2 linked regions of the Niabella beijingensis genome follow. The protein of the gene in region 1 interacts with the protein of each later gene in a pairwise test. Links are inferred from orthologs where the notes say so. Each region holds a gene or a part of one and is shown on either strand. Other genes may lie near its edges.

Evidence for each region.
Region 2: the proteins of rpe (region 1) and eno interact in binary tests that used the Escherichia coli proteins (3 or more experiments, as listed by UniProt). The link is inferred for Niabella beijingensis from one-to-one orthologs.

The regions. Positions count from the first base shown.
Region 1 is NZ_JAIQDI010000001.1:3,410,415-3,420,009, forward strand. The notes cover bases 2,549-5,532. They hold rpe (ribulose-phosphate 3-epimerase), read left to right. Parts: upstream 2,549-3,708; coding sequence 3,709-4,356; downstream 4,357-5,532. Other genes in these bases: K7B07_RS14345 (PhoH family protein), read right to left, coding at 2,549-3,496; K7B07_RS14355 (porin family protein), read left to right, coding at 4,420-5,121; K7B07_RS14360 (alpha/beta fold hydrolase), read right to left, coding at 5,118-5,532. Also shown: K7B07_RS14325 (C40 family peptidase), read left to right, coding at 1-628; K7B07_RS14330 (hypothetical protein), read right to left, coding at 597-1,259; K7B07_RS14335 (inorganic diphosphatase), read right to left, coding at 1,272-1,820; K7B07_RS14340 (nuclear transport factor 2 family protein), read right to left, coding at 1,918-2,343; more of K7B07_RS14345, read right to left, coding at 2,504-2,548; more of K7B07_RS14360, read right to left, coding at 5,533-6,116; K7B07_RS14365 (RagB/SusD family nutrient uptake outer membrane protein), read right to left, coding at 6,230-7,846; K7B07_RS14370 (SusC/RagA family TonB-linked outer membrane protein), read right to left, coding at 7,866-9,595. UniProt on the Escherichia coli protein: Catalyzes the reversible epimerization of D-ribulose 5-phosphate to D-xylulose 5-phosphate.
Region 2 is NZ_JAIQDI010000001.1:1,421,313-1,430,861, forward strand. The notes cover bases 4,236-7,173. They hold eno (phosphopyruvate hydratase), read left to right. Parts: upstream 4,236-5,027; coding sequence 5,028-6,320; downstream 6,321-7,173. Other genes in these bases: pncA (bifunctional nicotinamidase/pyrazinamidase), read right to left, coding at 4,236-4,613; K7B07_RS05955 (FtsB family cell division protein), read left to right, coding at 6,381-6,767; K7B07_RS05960 (response regulator transcription factor), read left to right, coding at 6,865-7,173. Also shown: K7B07_RS05930 (DUF6807 domain-containing protein), read left to right, coding at 1-278; K7B07_RS05935 (ThuA domain-containing protein), read left to right, coding at 287-1,129; K7B07_RS05940 (TonB-dependent receptor), read left to right, coding at 1,391-3,838; more of pncA, read right to left, coding at 4,014-4,235; more of K7B07_RS05960, read left to right, coding at 7,174-7,578; K7B07_RS05965 (HAMP domain-containing sensor histidine kinase), read left to right, coding at 7,582-8,943; K7B07_RS05970 (universal stress protein), read left to right, coding at 9,044-9,549. UniProt on the Escherichia coli protein: Catalyzes the reversible conversion of 2-phosphoglycerate (2-PG) into phosphoenolpyruvate (PEP). It is essential for the degradation of carbohydrates via glycolysis.

The sequences.
Region 1 (9,595 bases):
GCATATGATCCATGAGATCGATAAGGACACGGCGAAAACCACAACGTACGGTCTTGCCGGTGAGCTGCTGAACACCATACAGGTAAACGATTTGCCGATGCATATCCCTATGGGATCTTTTATAGGGGAGGCCGTGAAGGGAAAGGGACGCATCGGTAATTGGGACTATGAATATAAAGGTACGCTGGCCGGCAGCGTTGCAGATCCGGCTGCCGCAAAGGCCGCAATTGAGAAATACGGAAAAGAATGGTTGAACGCTCCCTACTTATGGGGAGGGAAAACCATACTGGGCGTGGATTGCAGCGGTTTTGCACAAACGATTTTTAAAATGGCGGGGATCCCGTTGCTGCGCGATGCCTGGCAGCAGGCACAGGAGGGCCGTGTTGTAAAAAAGCTGGAGGAGGCCGCGTTGGGTGATCTGGCGTTTTTTGACGACCGGCAGGAGATCGTACACGTGGGCATTCTGCTGGGGCCGGACCGGATCATTCATTCCTCGGGAAAAGTACGCATCGATACAATTGATAAAAAGGGGATCATCAGCAGTGAAACCGGAAAACGCACCCATCGTTTAAAACTGATCAAACGGATGCCGCAACTTATTCGATCGACTGAAGGATCGACCGGTTAAAGTAATAGTAATCATAGAGCATGCCGCTGGGTATGGCGCGATTGCCGGCATATTTCATACGCAACACCACCAGCAGCGCCAATTCTCCATCGTCCTTTACATACCATGCCACGGAAATAGGTGCTGCCAGGGAAGCGCTCATCGCATGATTGGTAATCGCACCCTCCCTTACACCCTTTATGTTCTTTAACTGCGCTTCCCCCTGCACGGACAGGTTCCGGCGGATTTTTTTGTTGATCTTTTTGTATTCCCGTTTCAGGGCCCTGACCGTTTCAGCCGTACTGTCAAAAAAACCGGTGATCTGGTACAATACGACCGTATCCATGAACGGCTTTGCCGTACGGATCATCCGTTTTTTTTCAGCCAGCAATACTTCGATCCGGTTTGCGCGGATGGTAAAGGGATTGAATGATTTATAGTCGCCCTGCACAGAAAAAAGACTGGTATCCGATTTATCGGAGGATTCGGTGATGTTCAGTTGAGGATCGGTTTTAACTGCATCTACAAAAGCAGAGAACTGTCCGGAAAAGGGGTCGACCCGGAAATAGTCTTTCACCACTTTAAAAAACTGGTCTTGTGCGGCAGCAGTACCAACCCATATAAAAAGTATAAAGGAAAGCAGGTATCTCATTTAAGCAGGCGGTCAGGGCATTTCTTTGAATTTCTTTTTATAATAATCAATGGCTTCGGAGATAATGGACAAAGCAGTTTCTTTATCCTGGAAGGTATCTATTTCCACCTTTTTACTTTCGAGCACTTTGTATTGCTCAAAAAAGTTACGCATTTCCAGCAGGAAATGATGGGGCAGCTCATCAATATTTTCATAGTGGTTGACAGAAGGGTCATCAATGGCCACCGCAATGATCTTGTCATCCCGTTCACCGCTGTCAATCATCTGCATATTTCCGATGACTTTAGCTCTTACCAGGCAAAAGGAACGGATCGTCTGCGAGCAAAGCACCAGGATATCCAGCGGGTCATGGTCCTGCCCCAGCGTTTTCGGAATAAATCCATAGTTAACAGGATAGTGGAAAGAGGAATAGATGACCCGGTCCAGTTTTAACAACCCCGTCTCCTTGTCGATTTCATATTTGGCTCTTGATCCTTCCGGTATTTCTATGATCGTATTTACAATTTCCGGTGCGCCTGCTCCATAACTAACGCCGTGCCATGGGTGTGTGATTGTTGCCATCGTATTCATAAATTTTTAGTAAGGGATCATTCCTGTTCACTCCTTATCGTCAATCAAAAATAACAAGTTTTTTGATCGGAATGTTTATCAGTCAAGATTAATTGGCCGGGATCTGTTTATTGGGGTCAAACAGGTATTTGAAATCAACCAGCCAGGCCCCGTCCTTCTTCACTACTTTCAGCGTGTCCTTTTTGTCTTTATAATAGGAGTTGGAATAAACAATGATACTTGCAGAGTCATTTAAAAGCTTGCGTTGGTGAATGTTAATGGTCGCATCCCAGAAACCCTGTTTCTCATCCGGGGTGCGGGATATGCGCGCCACAGCGTCCAGCCGTTCATCGTTTGCGGAATCGTGCAGCATATAATTGGCGGCGCTTTTAAAGTTTCCTTTCAGTGCCGCCTGAATGAAATTGCGTGCGGCGTCAATATCGGAATCACCCGGCTCGTCCTTGTCCGACTTATCCGGCAAACAGGCCGGCAGCAAAAAGAGCAGGGATAAAAAGTATAAGTAAATTCTTTTCATTCCTGCAATATAAACAACTTTATGCTCTCTCCGCCTTATTTTGCGTTTTCGGGATTTTTTACAAGATCTTTATACATGGGATTGGTTCCGGCCCTGGTGGTTGAATAAAAAAGGGGGCCCGGGGGCCGCCCTTTAAAGGTAAAATGGAATATATTTTACCCTATTTTTTTGGAAATTCCCTTGGAGTCCGTTGTTCCTGGTCTTCATGTTCTTTATGGTATGCCTTGATGATGGCTTTCACTAGGCGGTGGCGTACCACATCTTCCTCATCCAGTTCAATATGACTGATACCGGGAATATTGCGCAGAATGCGCACGGCAGTCTGCAACCCGCTTTTCTGATTACGCGGAAGGTCCACCTGCGTCATATCACCGGTGATGATGGCTTTGGCATTGGCACCGATACGCGTCAGGAACATCTTCAGCTGAAGATCGGTGGCGTTCTGCGCTTCATCAAGGATGATGAAAGCATTGTCCAGGGTTCGTCCGCGCATATAGGCCAGGGGCGCTATTTCGATGGTGCGGGTGGTCATGTAATACCCCAGCTTGTCTGCCGGAATCATGTCATCCAGCGCGTCATACAACGGGCGCAGATACGGGTCGATCTTCTCCTTCAGATCTCCCGGCAAAAAACCGAGGCTTTCGCCTGCCTCTACTGCCGGGCGGGTCAGGATGATCTTCTTTACCTGTTTGTTCTTTAAGGCTCTTACAGCCAGCGCCACGGCAGTATAGGTTTTACCGGTACCTGCCGGTCCGATGGCAAAAAGGATGTCATTCTTTTCTGCTTCCTGGACGAGCTTTTTCTGATTGGCGGTACGTGCACGAACCGACTTGCCATTGGGTCCGAATACCAGCACTTCATTGGGGTTGCGCTCCTGGAAATGATCGATGGTTTCCAGGTCGTCGCCGCCCAGTATCTGGTCGAAATAATTTTCGCTCAGGTGGCCGTTCCGTTCAATGTAAGACACGATCAGGTTTATTTTCTCTTTTGCTTCTGCTATCTGTTCGGGAGCGCCGCTTAGTTTCAACTGTGTGCCGCGGGAAAGTATTTTTAGTAGCGGGAATTTCTTCTTCAGCAGATCCAGTTTACCGTTGTTAACCCCAAAAAAATCAATGGGGTTGACTGTCTCCAGGTTAATAATTGCTTCTGTCAATGTTTTTCTTGTTTTAATTAAAAATCCTTCTTCTCAAATTTATACAACACCCTTTAAAATTGCGAATTTATTTTATGCACAGGATGTGTATTTTGTTAAAGCAACGATAATTGTGCCGGGTTTTAAAAACGGAGGGGAACAGGTTGGCCCATACGGGGGACCCTACTATGGATCATTATTTAATAAATAGCTGTACATTGCCACAAAAAAATATGGCGATTATTGCTCCTTCTTTGCTGGCGGCAAATTTTCTTCAGTTGCAACGTGAAGTGGAAATGGTGAATCAGAGCGAAGCAGCATGGCTGCACCTGGATGTGATGGATGGCCGCTTTGTACCCAATATCAGCTTTGGTCCGATGGTCATTGAGTTTGTAAAAAAGGTGACCACTAAAATCTGCGATGTGCACCTGATGATCGAAGAACCTTCAAGATATTTCGAACAGTTTAAAAAAGCCGGTGCCGATCATATCAATATACATATTGAGACCTGTCCGCTGCTGCACCAGGATATCCGCCAGATAAAGGCCATGGGCTTAAAAGCAGGGGTAGCTATTAACCCGCACAACCCCGCCAGTTTGCTGAGCGATATCATTGCGGATGTGGACATCGTACTGGTGATGAGTGTGAACCCCGGCTTTGGCGGCCAGACATTTATTCCGAATACACTGAACAAGATCCGTGAGATCAAACAACTGATCCGGGAGAAAGGTTCCAGCGCGGTGATCAATATCGACGGTGGTGTAACGGTGAACAACGCGGCCGAAATTGTGGCTGCGGGTGCCGATGTACTGGTAGCAGGCAGCACCGTTTTCAATGCGGCAGATCCTCTTGAAGCCATCCGGCTGCTGAAAAATGCCTGATGTTTTCTAGCTTGTTGTTGCTACCTTTGCCGGTAACTAATTACTTATTAAAAACAAATGCTTATGTTAAAACGATTCGTTCTCCTGTTTTTTGCGGCGGGTGCCTGCAGTGCTGCTTTCAGCCAGGTTCAGTTTGGTGTACGTGCGGGTGTAAACTTTTCAAACGCGGTTGTCAGGGATGCTGATGACAATAAGATGCCTACCAATCTGCTGACCGGTTTTCATGCAGGGGTTACGGCAGAACTGCCGCTGGGCGATGAATTCGCGGTCAGCCCCGGCCTGTTGTTCAATACCAAAGGATATCAGTATAAAGTAACAAGTGACGGTCTTACGGTAACAGTGAATCAGCATCCTTATTATCTTGAACTGCCTGTCAATTTTCTTTATAAGCCGGAACTGGGTAATGGTCGTCTTTTACTGGGTGCAGGGCCATACCTGGCTTACGGCATCGGGGGGCGGTGGAAAGGCAAAGGGGCCATGGGCAATACCACTACCAGTCGGAGCGGTAGTCTTGAATTCAAAAATGATATCTCGTCCACCGACAGCAGCTACCTGGATTACAACAACCTGAAGAAGCTCCCTTATGGAAAGCCTTTTGATGTGGGAGCTGCATTGCTGGCCGGTTATGAGTTCTCCAATAAGTTCTCTGTTCAGCTGAACGGTCAGATGGGGTTGTTAAACATTGCACCCAAGGTGGACGGAAAGGAGACCGGGGAACGGCTCAAGAATATGCAGTTCGGTCTTTCTGTGGGCTATAAGTTTTAAGGCGCTGGTTTTAAAAAATCCAGCAGCGGCGCAATAAATCGGTCAAACGCTTCAATATGCGGCAGGTGGCCGATATTCGGGATTTCTACCAGTCTGGATCCGGGAATTTTTGCCTGTGTTGCCTTACCCAGCAGATCATAACGGCCCATTTGTTCCTGTATCTCTTTGGGTGCAAGGGCTTTTCCCAGCGCTGTTCTGTCGCGGGTGCCGATGATAAGAAGCGCCGGCATTTGCAGTTTGGCGAATTCGTATACTACCGGTTGTGTAATGATCATATCGTAGGTAAGTGCATTATTCCAGGCTACCAGGGGATACTGTTTGTTCTGCGTAACACCTGCCAGCGGGTACACCCATTCGTCGTATTCGGGCTTCCATTTATTGTCATAATAAAATTTCAGCTGGTAATTTTTTATGGATGTTTGATCCGCTTTGAGTTCTGACTGGTACCAGTTGTCAATGGTCTGGTAAGGGATCATTGTTTTGTAATCTTCCAGTCCGATCGGATTTTCAAGGATCAGTTTTTCAGTCACCCCGGGATACATCAATGCAAAACGCGTGGCCAGCATGCCGCCCATGGAATGCCCCAGCACTGCCGTGGTGCGGATCCCAAGATGATCGAGTATCTTTTTTGTATTGGCCGCCAGCTGATGAAAACTGTATTGATAATGTTGTGGTTTTGCTGATTTGCCAAAACCGATCTGATCCGGAGCGATGACGCGGTAACCGGCTTTTGTAAGGGCCTGGATCGTTGTGCGCCAGTAAGCACCGTTAAAATTTTTTCCGTGCAACAGCAGGATGTTCTTCCCGTTATGCTGTGCGGGTTTTACATCCATATAGGCCATTTTCAAAGATTGCTGCTGGTCTTCCAGTTCGAGGAACGAAACCGGATAAGGATAGGCATAGTTCTCCAGGTTGATGTCCAGAGCGTTCGATTTGTTCTGTGCTGTTGTTAACAATGGGAGCAGGAAAGCGAGCAGGAATATGAGTTGCTTCATTATGGGGAGATTTGTATCTGGTATAACAAAAACAGCGCCGGTAAGGTTGTTGGTATAATAAAAAAGCTCCGGGTTGAATGCCCGGAGCGTTGAAGTTTATAAAGAGCCTTCTTTTACCAGCCTGGATTCTGATGACCTTTCAATGCTTCACTGGCATCAATGTCTTCCTGCGGGATGGGGAAATAATAATCCCGGCCTTCATTGAAAACGCGAACATCTCCAACAGTGATGTGATTGGCGCTGGAGAAAGTAACAGCTCCGGTGGTCATATTCACTTTTCCGGGGCGTACTCCGTGAACGGGCCCGTTCATTACCTGACCGCCGATCTTCCAGCGTTTGATATCATACCAGCGTAATCCTTCAAAAGCCAGTTCCACTCTTCTTTCATTACGTACCTTCTGGCGGAGGCCTTCCTGGCTCATATTGGTTACCGGTGGCATCCCCGCTCTTGCCCGTACTTTGTTGATGGCGCTGGCTGCTTCACCCAGGTTGGATCCCTGTTCGATCAGGGCTTCCGCATAGGTCAGTAACACTTCTGCGTAACGGAATACGATAAAGTTCAGTCCCTGGGCTTCTTCAGGAGACTGTTTTGTAAGGTTTTCCACCGGGGCACAGTACTTACGGAGACAATAGCCGGTGCGGGAACGGTTCCCCTGGGAAGAATTGTAATATTCATCAGGTCCCACGGGTTCCAGGCTGTTAAAGATCCGGCCGTTCCAGGTTTGCCCCGGGAAAATGATGGTGGCATAAAAACGGGGGTCGCGGTTGTCATAAGGCTTGTCCGGGTTTACCGTGGATCCGTTCTTGGTCTCGTACGCGTCTACCATGCTCTGTGTGGGGTTTACGGAGTTCCATCCGCCTTCCGCTACTGTATAAAGCGCATCGATCCAGGAGCCCCAGGTCGGCGGGGTGTATTTTACCTCCAGAATGACTTCGTTGTTGCGGTCCTCATTTTTCTGATTTTTTTCCCAGAATAATCCCTCATAATCATTAAACAGCTCGTATTGATTAAGATCGATGATGGACTTTGCATCTTTTGCAGCATTGACATAATCCCTGGTGAACAATTCCAGCCGTGCTTTCAATGCAAGAGCGGCACCTTTTGTGGCGCGCCCCAGCTCTTCGTCTTCTCTTTTCAGGGGCAGGATGTCCGCCACTTCAGCCAGTTCATTTTTAACAAAAGCTGCGATCTCTTCTTCAGTGCTTCTTCCGATTTTTGTCTCATCACCATAGGCCAGTACCTTGGTCACCAGCGGAACGCCTCCAAAACACATCAGTTTACGCGCATAGTCGAAGGCCCTGAGGAAACGGGCTTCTGCTTTCATGATATTTTTCTTTTCTTCATCCATGGGCACTTTGTCCACATTTTCGAGAAAGTAATTAGCGGAACGGATCCCCGTATACGGAAAATAAGTGCGGTACAGATCCACATAGCGCCCGTCTATTTTGGCGGCAGTGCCCGATCCCAGCGCTATATAGCTGGGCCACTGGTTGCTGAACGGGTTGTAACCATTGTCGGTAATATCATCCATCAGAATGGCATTGCCGTCTTCGAAGAAGCCGCTCATTTTTGTATTCTGATAAATGGCTGCCAGGTTTTGCAATGCCGCCTGCTCCGATGTGAAATATTTATCAACCGGGTAGGCATCCATGGCGTCCCGCTTTAGCTTAACGCAGGAGGAAAGCGAAATGCAGGCTATAATTATGGGTATATATATATTGCTTTTCATGTTATAAAATTTGAAGGATTTAGAAAGAAACATCAACACCAAATGTGAATATTTTAACCTGGGGATATCCGGCAGTGGCACTGCTTACCTCAGGGTCAATGCCCAGGTCCCTGGGGATTTTTGACAGGGTAAACAGGTTCTGACCGGAAACATAAAAACGGGCATTGTTGAGTTTCAGTTTTTCCAGTACGGTGCCCGGCAGGTTGTAATAAACCCGCAGGTTCTTTAAACGGACATAGGAGGAGTTAAACAGGAATATAGTGGACGGGTAGGTTGAGTTGATGGAATTGGTAACAGAAGTACGGGGTAAACGCGTGCTGTAATTGTTCTCATCTGCCATCGGGTTGTAAGAATGATCGATGGTCCATTGTGTGATACTGTATCCGCTGTTAAATCCATACCCAACACTAGCGCCGAGGTATTTGTAATAATCTGCGGCACCCTGGAGCATACCGGCAATACCGAAGTTCTTGTATCCGAGATCAAAGTTCAGACCATATAACCATCTGGGCGTGCTGGATTTATTCAGCATTACTTTGTCGGATGCATTGATGATGCCATTACCATCCTGATCCTTTATCTTCTGATCTCCGTATTTCTGTCCTGTGATCAATGTATAGTTGGGATCAAGGAACTCGGATTTTGTCAGCAGCCCGGCATTTTCATAAATATAATAGGCGTTCAGCGGATAGCCAACTGTATTTTTTGTATTGCCGCTGGGTGCAAGATCGATACCTCCAAGATCCAGAATCTTATTGGTGAGATAAGTAAGATTACCGTTTGCAAATATGGTAAATCCGCTGGTGGTTGTTTTATTCAATCCCAGCTCAAACTCGTATCCGTAGTTCTTCATTTTCCCGATGTTGGCAATGTAATCCTTACCACCATGCACAGAGGATACTTTTTTTGTCATCAGCATGGCATTGGTTACTTTATTAAAATAGCCCAGACTGAAATTGACCATGCCGTTCCACAGGCCTCCTTCAATGGCCACATCCAGCATTTTTGTACGCTCCCAGGTAAACCCGGTATTCTGATCCTGGATCACCATCATCGGATTGTAGATCTGATCACCGAATATATAGTACAGGGGACCGAAATAGGAGTTAGAGGCAGGACCAAAAAGAGACTGGTAGGAATAATATAATTGATTATAATTGGCCAATGTAAGATCATTATTATCACCGGGAAGGTTCTGGTTCCCCAGCACCCCATAACTGGCTCTTAATTTCAGCTCGGATAAAGTGGGCTTCAGTGATTCCATGAATGGTTCTTCCGAGATACGCCATCCCGCAGAAGCGGAAGGGAAAAAATCCCAGTTGGAACCAGGGGTCAGCCGGGAAGAGCCATCCTCGCGGGCGTTCAGCTCCAGCAGGTATTTCTTTTTATAATCATAATTAACCCTGGCGAACAAACCCATAATGCCCCATTCATAGGCAATACTGTTATTGTTGATGCCGGTTTGCGGACCCAGCTGCAGGCTTCCGGAGAGGTTGTTGGGATAGCCTTCGCGGTAGCCGCTCAGATAGCGGAAGGTATGGAACTCCTGTTGTCCTCCAAGAATGGCATTCAGACTATGATCACCGAATCGCTTCTGATAGGTCAGATCCAGTTGCTGCAGATAGTGCACATCTTTATAAGATTCTTTTAAAGAGGAGTTGGGACCTGATGTTGTTCCATTATACCAATCGAGTGAGTTCTTGAAAATATCCTTTGTGTTATCGCTGTAGTTAATACCGTTGGTGAATT
Region 2 (9,549 bases), 2.0 Mb from region 1 along the record:
GCCAGCTGCACCAGCAGTACGGCGGACTGGAAATGATGAGCTACCCTTCCAACTATAATTATCCTGAACCGCTGCGGGTATGGCCCGAATCGATGAACAAACGGGGGGATGTATTCCTGAATTTCTCACCTACAAAAAATAAAGACTGGCTCCTGGAGCCGGGTAAACAATACCTGCTGAAATACCGGTTCCTGGTATTTGACAACCGTTTTTCAAAAGAAAAGGCAGAAGAAGCCTGGCAGTCCTTTGCCCACCTGCCTTCCGTCACCTTTAAATAAATACTTGAATGAAACGAATCTATACCCTGTTTTTTACTGCGGCCGCGCTGTTGCTTGCCGCCGCTGTCAGCGCACAGGTTGCTGTAAACTGGAAAAAAGTAAAAGTGCTCGTTTATACCAAAAATGGAAAGGGGTACGTGCATGAGAATGTTCCGTTTGCTGCAGCGGCCATCCAGCAGCTGGGAAAGACCCACGGATTTAGTGTGGACACCAGTTCCCAGCCGGAAGTAATGACCGAGGGCAATCTTAAAAAATATACCCTCCTCATTTTTCCCAGTACCAACAATGATGTATTCGATACCGATGAACAGCGTCTGGCATTCCGGCGCTATATTGAGGCCGGTGGCGGATTTGTGGGACTGCATTCGGTAACCGGAACGGAACGGAACTGGCGCTGGTTTAAAATGATGCTGGGCGGTACCTTTTCCTGGCATGCAAAATTTCAATCCTTCATGGTACGGGTGATCGATACCAGACATCCTTCAATGAATGGGGTGCCTGCGGTATGGGAAAAAGGAGATGAATGTTATTTTGCCAAGGAAATGTATCCCGGTCCGCGGGTACTGATGGTGCACGATCTGCGCACCATCGATACCACCAATGTCAAACAAAAAGAACTGCTGAATAAGAACAGGGGCAATTATGGTGATTTCTATCCCACCGCCTGGGAGTATCCGTTTGACGGGGGACACACCTGGGTGACCACCCTGGGGCATGATAAAAAAGATTATAGCGATCCTGTTTACCTGAACCATGTCCTGGGCGGCATCCGGTTTGTTGCCGGTCAGGTAAAGGGGATCGATTTCAAAAAAGCCTATGCCCGTCACCGGGATGACGAAGTGAAGTTTTGAGGGATCAGAATCCCGTTTCCCAAATCTCATTACTCATAGCTGACTTATCCCCCTCCCATCAAAATACAAACGGGTCCTGAAGATGATCTTCAGGACCCGTTTTTCAATCCGGGGACAACTCCCTCCGGCCGCTAACTTCCTGTTTTTCATACCGCAGGTATCCATTTTAAAAAAATTCCCGATTTCGTAAATAGATTTTCCGCATTTAGAAAATGAATCAGCCGACAAAAAGCGTCTTTTGCGCCCAGAAAAATAAGCAAAATGAGAAGGTTGTTAGGGATGTTGTTATTGGTAGTGATTTTGGGGAGTGTAAATGCGCAAACCAATACCGGAAATATTGAAGGCGAGATCACCACTCCGGAAGGCAATCCGGTACCCAATGTGAATGTCTCTATTAAGGGGCAGAAAAAGCATGCCGTTACCAATGATAAAGGATATTTTGAATTTACCCAGATCCCTTATGGCGATTATGTTCTTATCTATTCCTTTGAAGGCGAAACCAGCCAGGAAGTACCGGTAACCGTACCTCCGGCCACGGCGGAAGCCAGCAAATACAATCTTTCCCTGAACGCCCGCGAACTGAAAGAGGTGATCGTCCGTATCGGCGGCAGCATCAACCAGGGTACGGCCAATATCGGCAAAGCGCATATCCCCATCATGGACCTGCCGCAGGCAGTAACCATCATCGGCCAGTCGACCATTGAAAACCAGCAGGCGCAGCGCCTGAGCGATGTGGTTAAAAATGTGAACGGGGTGTACCTGGGTGGAGCACGTGCCAGCACACAGGAAACCTTTTATGCGCGGGGATACAACCTGGGAAATACCAATACTTTTAAAAATGGTTTCCGTGTAAACAGCGGCGCCATGCCCGAGATGAGCGCCATTGAAAGCGTGGAAGTATTAAAGGGGGGTGCGGCGCTGTTATATGGAAATGTAGCACCTGGGGGGATCATAAATATGATCACCAAAAAGCCCCGTTTTAACTTCGGAGGGGAGATCAATATGCGCGTAGGCAGCTATGATCTTTATAAGCCGGCTGTAGATATCTATGGCCCCATCAGCAAATCGATTGCCTACCGGCTGAACGGCACTTATGAAAAGGCAAACAGCTATCGCGACAATGTACATTCCGAACGCTTTTATGTCAATCCTTCCCTCCTGTTCAAGCTAAGTGAAAAAACAAAACTGCTGGTACAGGGTGATTATCTCCAGCATGAGTTTACACCGGACTTTGGTATCGGTACGATGAATGCAGATAGCTCCAAGCCGGCGGCTACGGGCGGCAAAAGAGTAACGCCGGTATCGAGAAATACCTTTTTCGGGGCACCCTGGCAGTATGCAAAAACAAAACAGGCAACAGTTTCCGTAGAGCTGAATCATCAATTCAACGATCGCTGGGCACTGAATGCATTAGGAGGTTATCAAAATTATGAAAGGGACTACTTTTCTACAGAACGTATACAGGCCGATATAAGCGGCAAATGGAAAAGACCGCTGGGTAAAACCAATAATCAGGAAGACTATGTTACCGGGCAGTTGAATTTGAATGGCGATGTAAAAACCGGTGCGATTGGTCATAAACTATTGATCGGTGCCGATGTTGAGAAAGTAACCAGCACAGCACTCGCATCCAATATTGCTACGGTAGTCCCCAAAGGCATCTATGATTCCATTAACCTGTTAGATCCTGCAATGTATATACCCAGAACGGAAATGCCGCAGGCCGATTGGATCACAAGTACCAAAAACCCTGTAACCCGCTTCGGCGCTTATGTTCAGGATCTGGTAACCTTGTCTGCCAAGTTCAAGTTGCTGGCAGGTCTGCGTTGGTCGTTCCAGCAGGCGGACCGTTCCAAGACCACAACACTTGCCACCAACGCGGTAACGGAGGGTGCACTGTTGCAGATCGACAAGGCTTTTTCACCGAGGCTCGGATTAGTGTATCAACCGACCAATCATACCACTGCTTTTGCCAGTTATTCCAATTCTTTCTCTCCTAACTCCGGGCAGGATATAGACAGCAATACCCTAAAACCATCCATCATCGATCAATTTGAAATAGGCATTAAAAATGACTTCTTTGACGGATTATTAAGTGCCAATCTTACCCTCTACAGGATCATTAATAATAATCTTTCTCAGCCGGTGCAGTTTTTAAAGAATGGGGATCCTGTTATCGGAACAACAACACTGCGGGAACTTACCGGGCAAACCACCAGTGATGGTATTGAAATAGACCTGAAAAGCCAGCCGGTCAGAGGATGGGATATCCTGGCGGGATATAGTTACAATAATATGCGTTATACCAAAACATCCGGCAAAGTTGGAAGCTATATAGAAGATGAGCGGCTGGTAAACAGCCCGGCGCATACGGCAAATGCTACGACGTTCTATACTTTTCAAAAAGGAAGCGTGAAGGGATTAAAACTGGGCGCTGGTGTTTATTATGTTGGGGAACGCAATGCAGGCTGGAATACCCAATATGCATTGGATGACAAAACAAAGGAGGTTTATCTGAATGACCGTCTGTTTAAAGTAAAAGGTTTTGCAACAGTTGACGTTTCTGCCGGCTACACTTACAGGAAATGGTCGCTGCTGGCAAAACTGGCCAATGTCACCAATACCTTTAACTACTACGTTCACGAAAATTACAGCATCAATCCCATCCCCTCGCGGAACTTTGTACTGACCGCAGCATTTAAATTCTGACCGGTTTTTTGAAAAAGAAAAACGAGAATTGAGTGTTGAGAATTGAGATATGAGTTGTGAGGTCCTGTAAGCACGGGAAGTGGGGTCTCTGCATTTAGATTCCTCCAACATTCCGCATCTCAAGTCTCATGTCTCAAATCTCAAATCCCATATCTCAAGCCTGAACCCTGACATCTCATTTTTCTCCGCTCACGGTTCCGCCCATTTCTGTAAACACCCGCTTTATTGTTTCATAATTCCCCGCATCGATCGGCAATGTGGCATTTTCAATAATAGATGCCCGAAAGCCCAGCTCCAGTGCGTCATTGGCTGTAAAATATACACAGAAATCAGCGGCCAGTCCGCACACATGCACCTCATCCACGCCCCGTTCTTTCAGGTAACCAGCAAGCCCCGTGGACTTCCGGTGGTCGTTATCATAAAAACCACTGTAACTGTCGATCTCCGCGTGCATGCCCTTTCTGAAAACCGCTTCAATCCTGCGCTGGTCCAGCAGCTCGTGCAGCATTGCTCCCGGTGTTTCCTGCACACAATGATCCGGCCAGAGGGTCTGTTTCCCGCTGCCCCAGGGGATCACATCGAACGGTTGCTTTCCCTCATGCTGTGAAGCAAAGCTTTTATGCCCCACCGGGTGCCAGTCCTGGGTAGCCACCACCAGCTCATATCCCTGCTGCAACCGGTTGATAACAGGAAGCAGCCGGTCCCCGCCTTTAACCGCCAGCGCCCCTCCGGGCAGGAAATCATACTGCATGTCTACAATGATCAGGCATTTCATAATGCGTTATTTTAGAAGGAAAGATAGGATATAGGTGTGAGAATCGAGGGACCAGAATTGAGCGGCCGGCTTTCAGCCCTCAGCTTTCAGCAACCAGCCGGCCGCAACGGAAAATCCGGGATCGGGGATCCTGCATCCGGCGTTAAACGTAACCTGCTTTGCACCTGGAACTTGAAACGTCAAACCTGAAACTTTACATTTCACATCGCAACAACCCAGTTCCCACTGATTCCTTCCGAACCTGGGTGCTCAATGCCGGATTCTGGATACTCAATTCTGTAATCTGAATTCTAAAACTCTCAACCGTTCGTTACCATATCCTAAATTTTTCCCCATAGTGTTTCCTGTACGCAAACGATTCGTTAACTTGCAGCCACTTAAATCAAATTTTAAAAAATTTTTCAATTTTTTCCAATGAGTTACATTTCAGAGATCTTTGCAAGGCAAATCTTAGACAGTCGCGGTAATCCTACCATCGAGGTGGATGTTCTTACAGACGAAGGTGCCCTGGGTCGCGCCGCTGTTCCGAGTGGAGCCAGCACCGGGATCCATGAAGCCGTGGAATTACGCGATGGCGACAAGAAAAAATACCTGGGAAAAGGGACCTTGAAAGCCGTTAAAAACGTTAATAATACCATCGCGCCTGCATTGCTGGGTTATGATGTTGCGGATCAGACCGGCATCGATCAGCTGATGATTGAGCTGGATGGTACTCCAAATAAAGGAAAATTAGGTGCCAATGCCCTGCTGGCAGTAAGTATGGCGGCTGCAAAAGCAGCGGCTGAAGAGGCAGGTTTGCCCCTGTACCGCTATGTGGGCGGCACCAATGCCAAAACTCTTCCCATCCCGATGATGAACATCCTCAACGGTGGTGCGCATGCTGATAACAAGATCGATTTCCAGGAATTTATGGTAATGCCCATCGGTGCTTCTACCTTCAGTGAAGGACTGCGCTGGGGTGTTGAGATTTTCCATGCCCTGAAATCCGTTCTGAAGAAAAAAGGCTTTAGCACCAACGTGGGTGATGAAGGCGGTTTTGCCCCTAATATCCAAAGCAATGAAGAAGCCATCGAAACCGTGCTGGCGGCTATCGATGCTGCTGGCTACAAAGCCGGTTCACAGATCGTAATCGCCATGGATGCTGCCAACAGCGAGCTTTGGGATGCCAAAAAGAAAAAATACGTATTCCATAAAAGCAGCGGCAAAGCTGTAAGCAGCGATGAGCTGGTAAAATTCTGGGAAAGCTGGGTAAAACAATATCCCATTGCGAGCATAGAAGACGGTATGGCTGAAGACGATTGGAAAGGATGGGCTTCACTGACCCAGGCAGTAGGCGATAAATGCCAGCTGGTGGGTGATGACCTGTTTGTTACCAATGTAACGCGCCTGCAGCAGGGTATCGACAAAAGCATTGCCAACGGACTGCTGGTTAAGGTAAACCAGATCGGTACCATCACAGAAACCATCAATGCCGTAACCCTGGCCCAGCACAACGGGTACAATACCATTATGAGCCACAGAAGCGGTGAAACGGAAGATACCACCATCGCCGACCTGGCTGTAGCCCTGAACTGCGGACAGATCAAGACCGGTTCTGCAAGCCGTACCGACCGGATCGCCAAATACAACCAGCTGATCCGCATCGAAGAACAACTGGGTGAAAGCGCGGTTTATCCGAAAGGAACCATTAAATTTGGTAAAAAATAATCCGGCAGGAATTGGGCAACCCGGGCAAAATCCGGGCTGCAATAAGTAAAATGTAGACCGATGGAAGAATTTGTTGACTTTGTCCCCGAAAAAGAGCCTGCCCAGGAGGCAGCTCCCAGGAGACCGCGTAAGGCGCTGAGCAGGATTTCGCGGTTCCTGACCAATAAGTTTTTTCTGGCCACCATTGGTTTTTTAGCCATCATGCTGTTTCTCGATAAGAACGACCTGTTCTCTATTATGGAACGCCGCAAGGAGCTGAACGACCTGGAACTGAGCAAAGACCACTACAATAAGGAGCTGATCGAATTGCACCGGATCAAAAATGATCTGGAAACCGATCCGGCCACTATTGAAAAACTGGCGAGGGAAAAATACCTGATGAAACGGGATAATGAAGACATTTTTCTGACGGAGGATAACAATACCAAATTAAAACAGGCAGAATAGCCCGTTTTGAACACACTGAAAGCCCGGTACTACCGGGCTTTTTAATTGAACAAAACCGTTCAAATGCTGTTTAAGCCTTAAATCATTTAAAGAAATCATGGAGCGACAGCGCATTCTTTTAGCCGAAGACGACATCACAATCGCCGACCTGGTAAAACGCACCCTGGAGGAGGAAGAATATGAAGTGACCCTCGCTCCCGATGGCGCCACCGCCTGGGATTACCTGGAACGCTTTGATTATGCTGCGGCCGTACTGGACATCATGTTACCCCATATCAACGGACTTGAGCTCTGCAAACGGACCCGCACCGCCGGTAAACCGGTCCCTATCTTATTACTCACCGCACTGGGCACGACGGACAATATTGTAATGGGACTGGATATGGGCGCTGATGATTATCTTACCAAACCTTTTAAAATAGCAGAGCTGCTGGCCCGGCTGCGCTCTCTTACCCGCCGGAATGCCGGCCAGCTACCGGTAGCAGCGCCCAAACAGGAGGCCATGCCCGAAAACCTGCTCACACAATATTCGGTAGTGCTGAATATGGATGAGAAAACCGTACAACGCGAAGGCGTGGCCATAGAACTGACTGCAACGGAATTTCGTCTGCTGGAATATTTTCTGAAAAATCCACGAAGAGTGCTGTCCCGTATGGATATACTGGAGCAGGTATGGGGCTATGATTTTGCCATGAACACCAAAGTGGTGGATGTGTATGTGAACTACCTTAGAAAAAAACTGGATACTCCCTTTGAGCAAAAACTCATTCATACCATCATTGGTATGGGTTATATATTTAAAGAACAGTAACAGTTGCAGATACAGACAAAAATAACACTGATCTTTACGGCGCTTTGCATAAGTTTTCTGATCCTGCAAAGCTTCGGCATCTACTATTTTACCTATAAGCACGCTTCAAAGGATTTTAGTACCCGCCTGAAACTGCGCGCAGAAGTAATGGCCAAGGCGTATGCGGACGACAGGGCGGTAAACGGCAACGCCTACCAGGAGCTGAAGGACCAGCACCTCGAAAAACTGACCGATGAAACCGAATACATTATCAACATCGATACCCTTAACCGCCTGGACAATACCCCCTTTTATGAAACCATGGACCGGCAGTTCATCCAGAGCATCCTGAAAAAAGGCAGCGCCTATCACCGGGACAAATTTGATTTTTATTATGGCTTTACTTACCCTTACCGGAACAGCAGCTATGTGGCCATTGCCAAAGCCCGCAATACGGATGTGGAAGAGTTTGTAAAAGACCTGCGCAATATATTGATCATAACTTCGATCGTCGGTCTGGCGCTCATCTTTACAACGGGCTTTCTTTTTTCCCGGCAGATACTGGGGCCTTTACGCATTATGCAGAAACACCTCACGCAGATCGGAGGTACTTCCCTGCACCAGCGGCTGAACATTAAGAACCGGAAGGATGAGATCGCGGAACTGGGCAACAGCTTTAATGAATTACTCAGCCGGCTGGAGACCGCATTTGAAAGTCAGAACAATTTTGTAAGCAATGCTTCGCATGAATTAAACACGCCGCTGACGACCATCATCGGCGAAACCGAATACGCGCTGATCAAAGAGCGCTCCATTCAGCAATACCAGCAATCCCTGTACAATATTCTCACGCAGGCGGAAAAGTTAAAAGCCATTACACACGGGCTTGTAGAACTGGCCCGCAGCGGTTTTACCGGCAACTTTTCCATGCTTTCCGTAAATATGCATGAGGTCATTCATAATGCCATTACCAATGCACATGATGTATACCAGGATTGTGATATCCGCGTAGACCTGAGCCTGTTGCCCAAAAAAGATCAGCCGCTGATGGTAAAAGGCAATGAACAATTGCTGGAACTCGCCATCTCCAATGTACTGATGAACGCCTGCAAATATTCCGACTGTAAGCCCGTATTGCTGGCCCTGGCGCTTTCTGAAAAACACATTATCACCGTTATCACCGATCAGGGTATCGGTATCCCGGAGGAAGAGATCAAAAACATCTTCAACCCTTTCTTCCGTGCCTCCAACACCAAAGGCATTATCGGCTATGGTATTGGCCTGCCTCTTTCCCAGAACATACTGAGACTTCACAAAGGCAATATACAGTTCCACTCCGAAGTAGGCGTAGGTACTGAAGTAACCATACGCCTCCCCCTGGAATGATTTTTCTTACCGGATTCTTACCTGTTTTTTATACCGCTGTAACCGCTTCCTTACCCCCTTCTAATAAAGGAAGTGCAGCTTTGTAAAAAAACAGTAAATAATGAAAACAATACTCGTTCCCACAGATCTTTCTACCGAATCCATCAGCATCGTGCATAAGGCATTGCAACACAGCCGGGAGCATAAGGTTGAGATCATTCTCCTTCATCTGGTGCAACCCGTTCATGATATTGGCGATCTGCTGCGGTCTTCCAAACGCAGATTCTACAGCCAGCTTCCCCAGGCTTTTTGCGAGGCCGTTCAGGTGCTGAAAAAATGTTATTTGGAGCAGGCGCATATCCGCTTCGAGATCTGCTATTGCAATACCGGCAGGGTATTCCGGCATATACTGGAATCCAACCATATCACAGAGATCTATTTGCTGAACGGGTACAGCTATCAGACACCGTTTAAAGAATCGATCCGGATGGATCAATACATTGCAGCCAGCAGGCTGCCGGTCTTCAAGATCGACCGTTACAAGCAATTGCACGTGTCTAAAGACATCAACCTGTTGTCGAACCTGCTGCTGATGCCCGAGTTCAGAAAAGACAGGCAATACGCCAA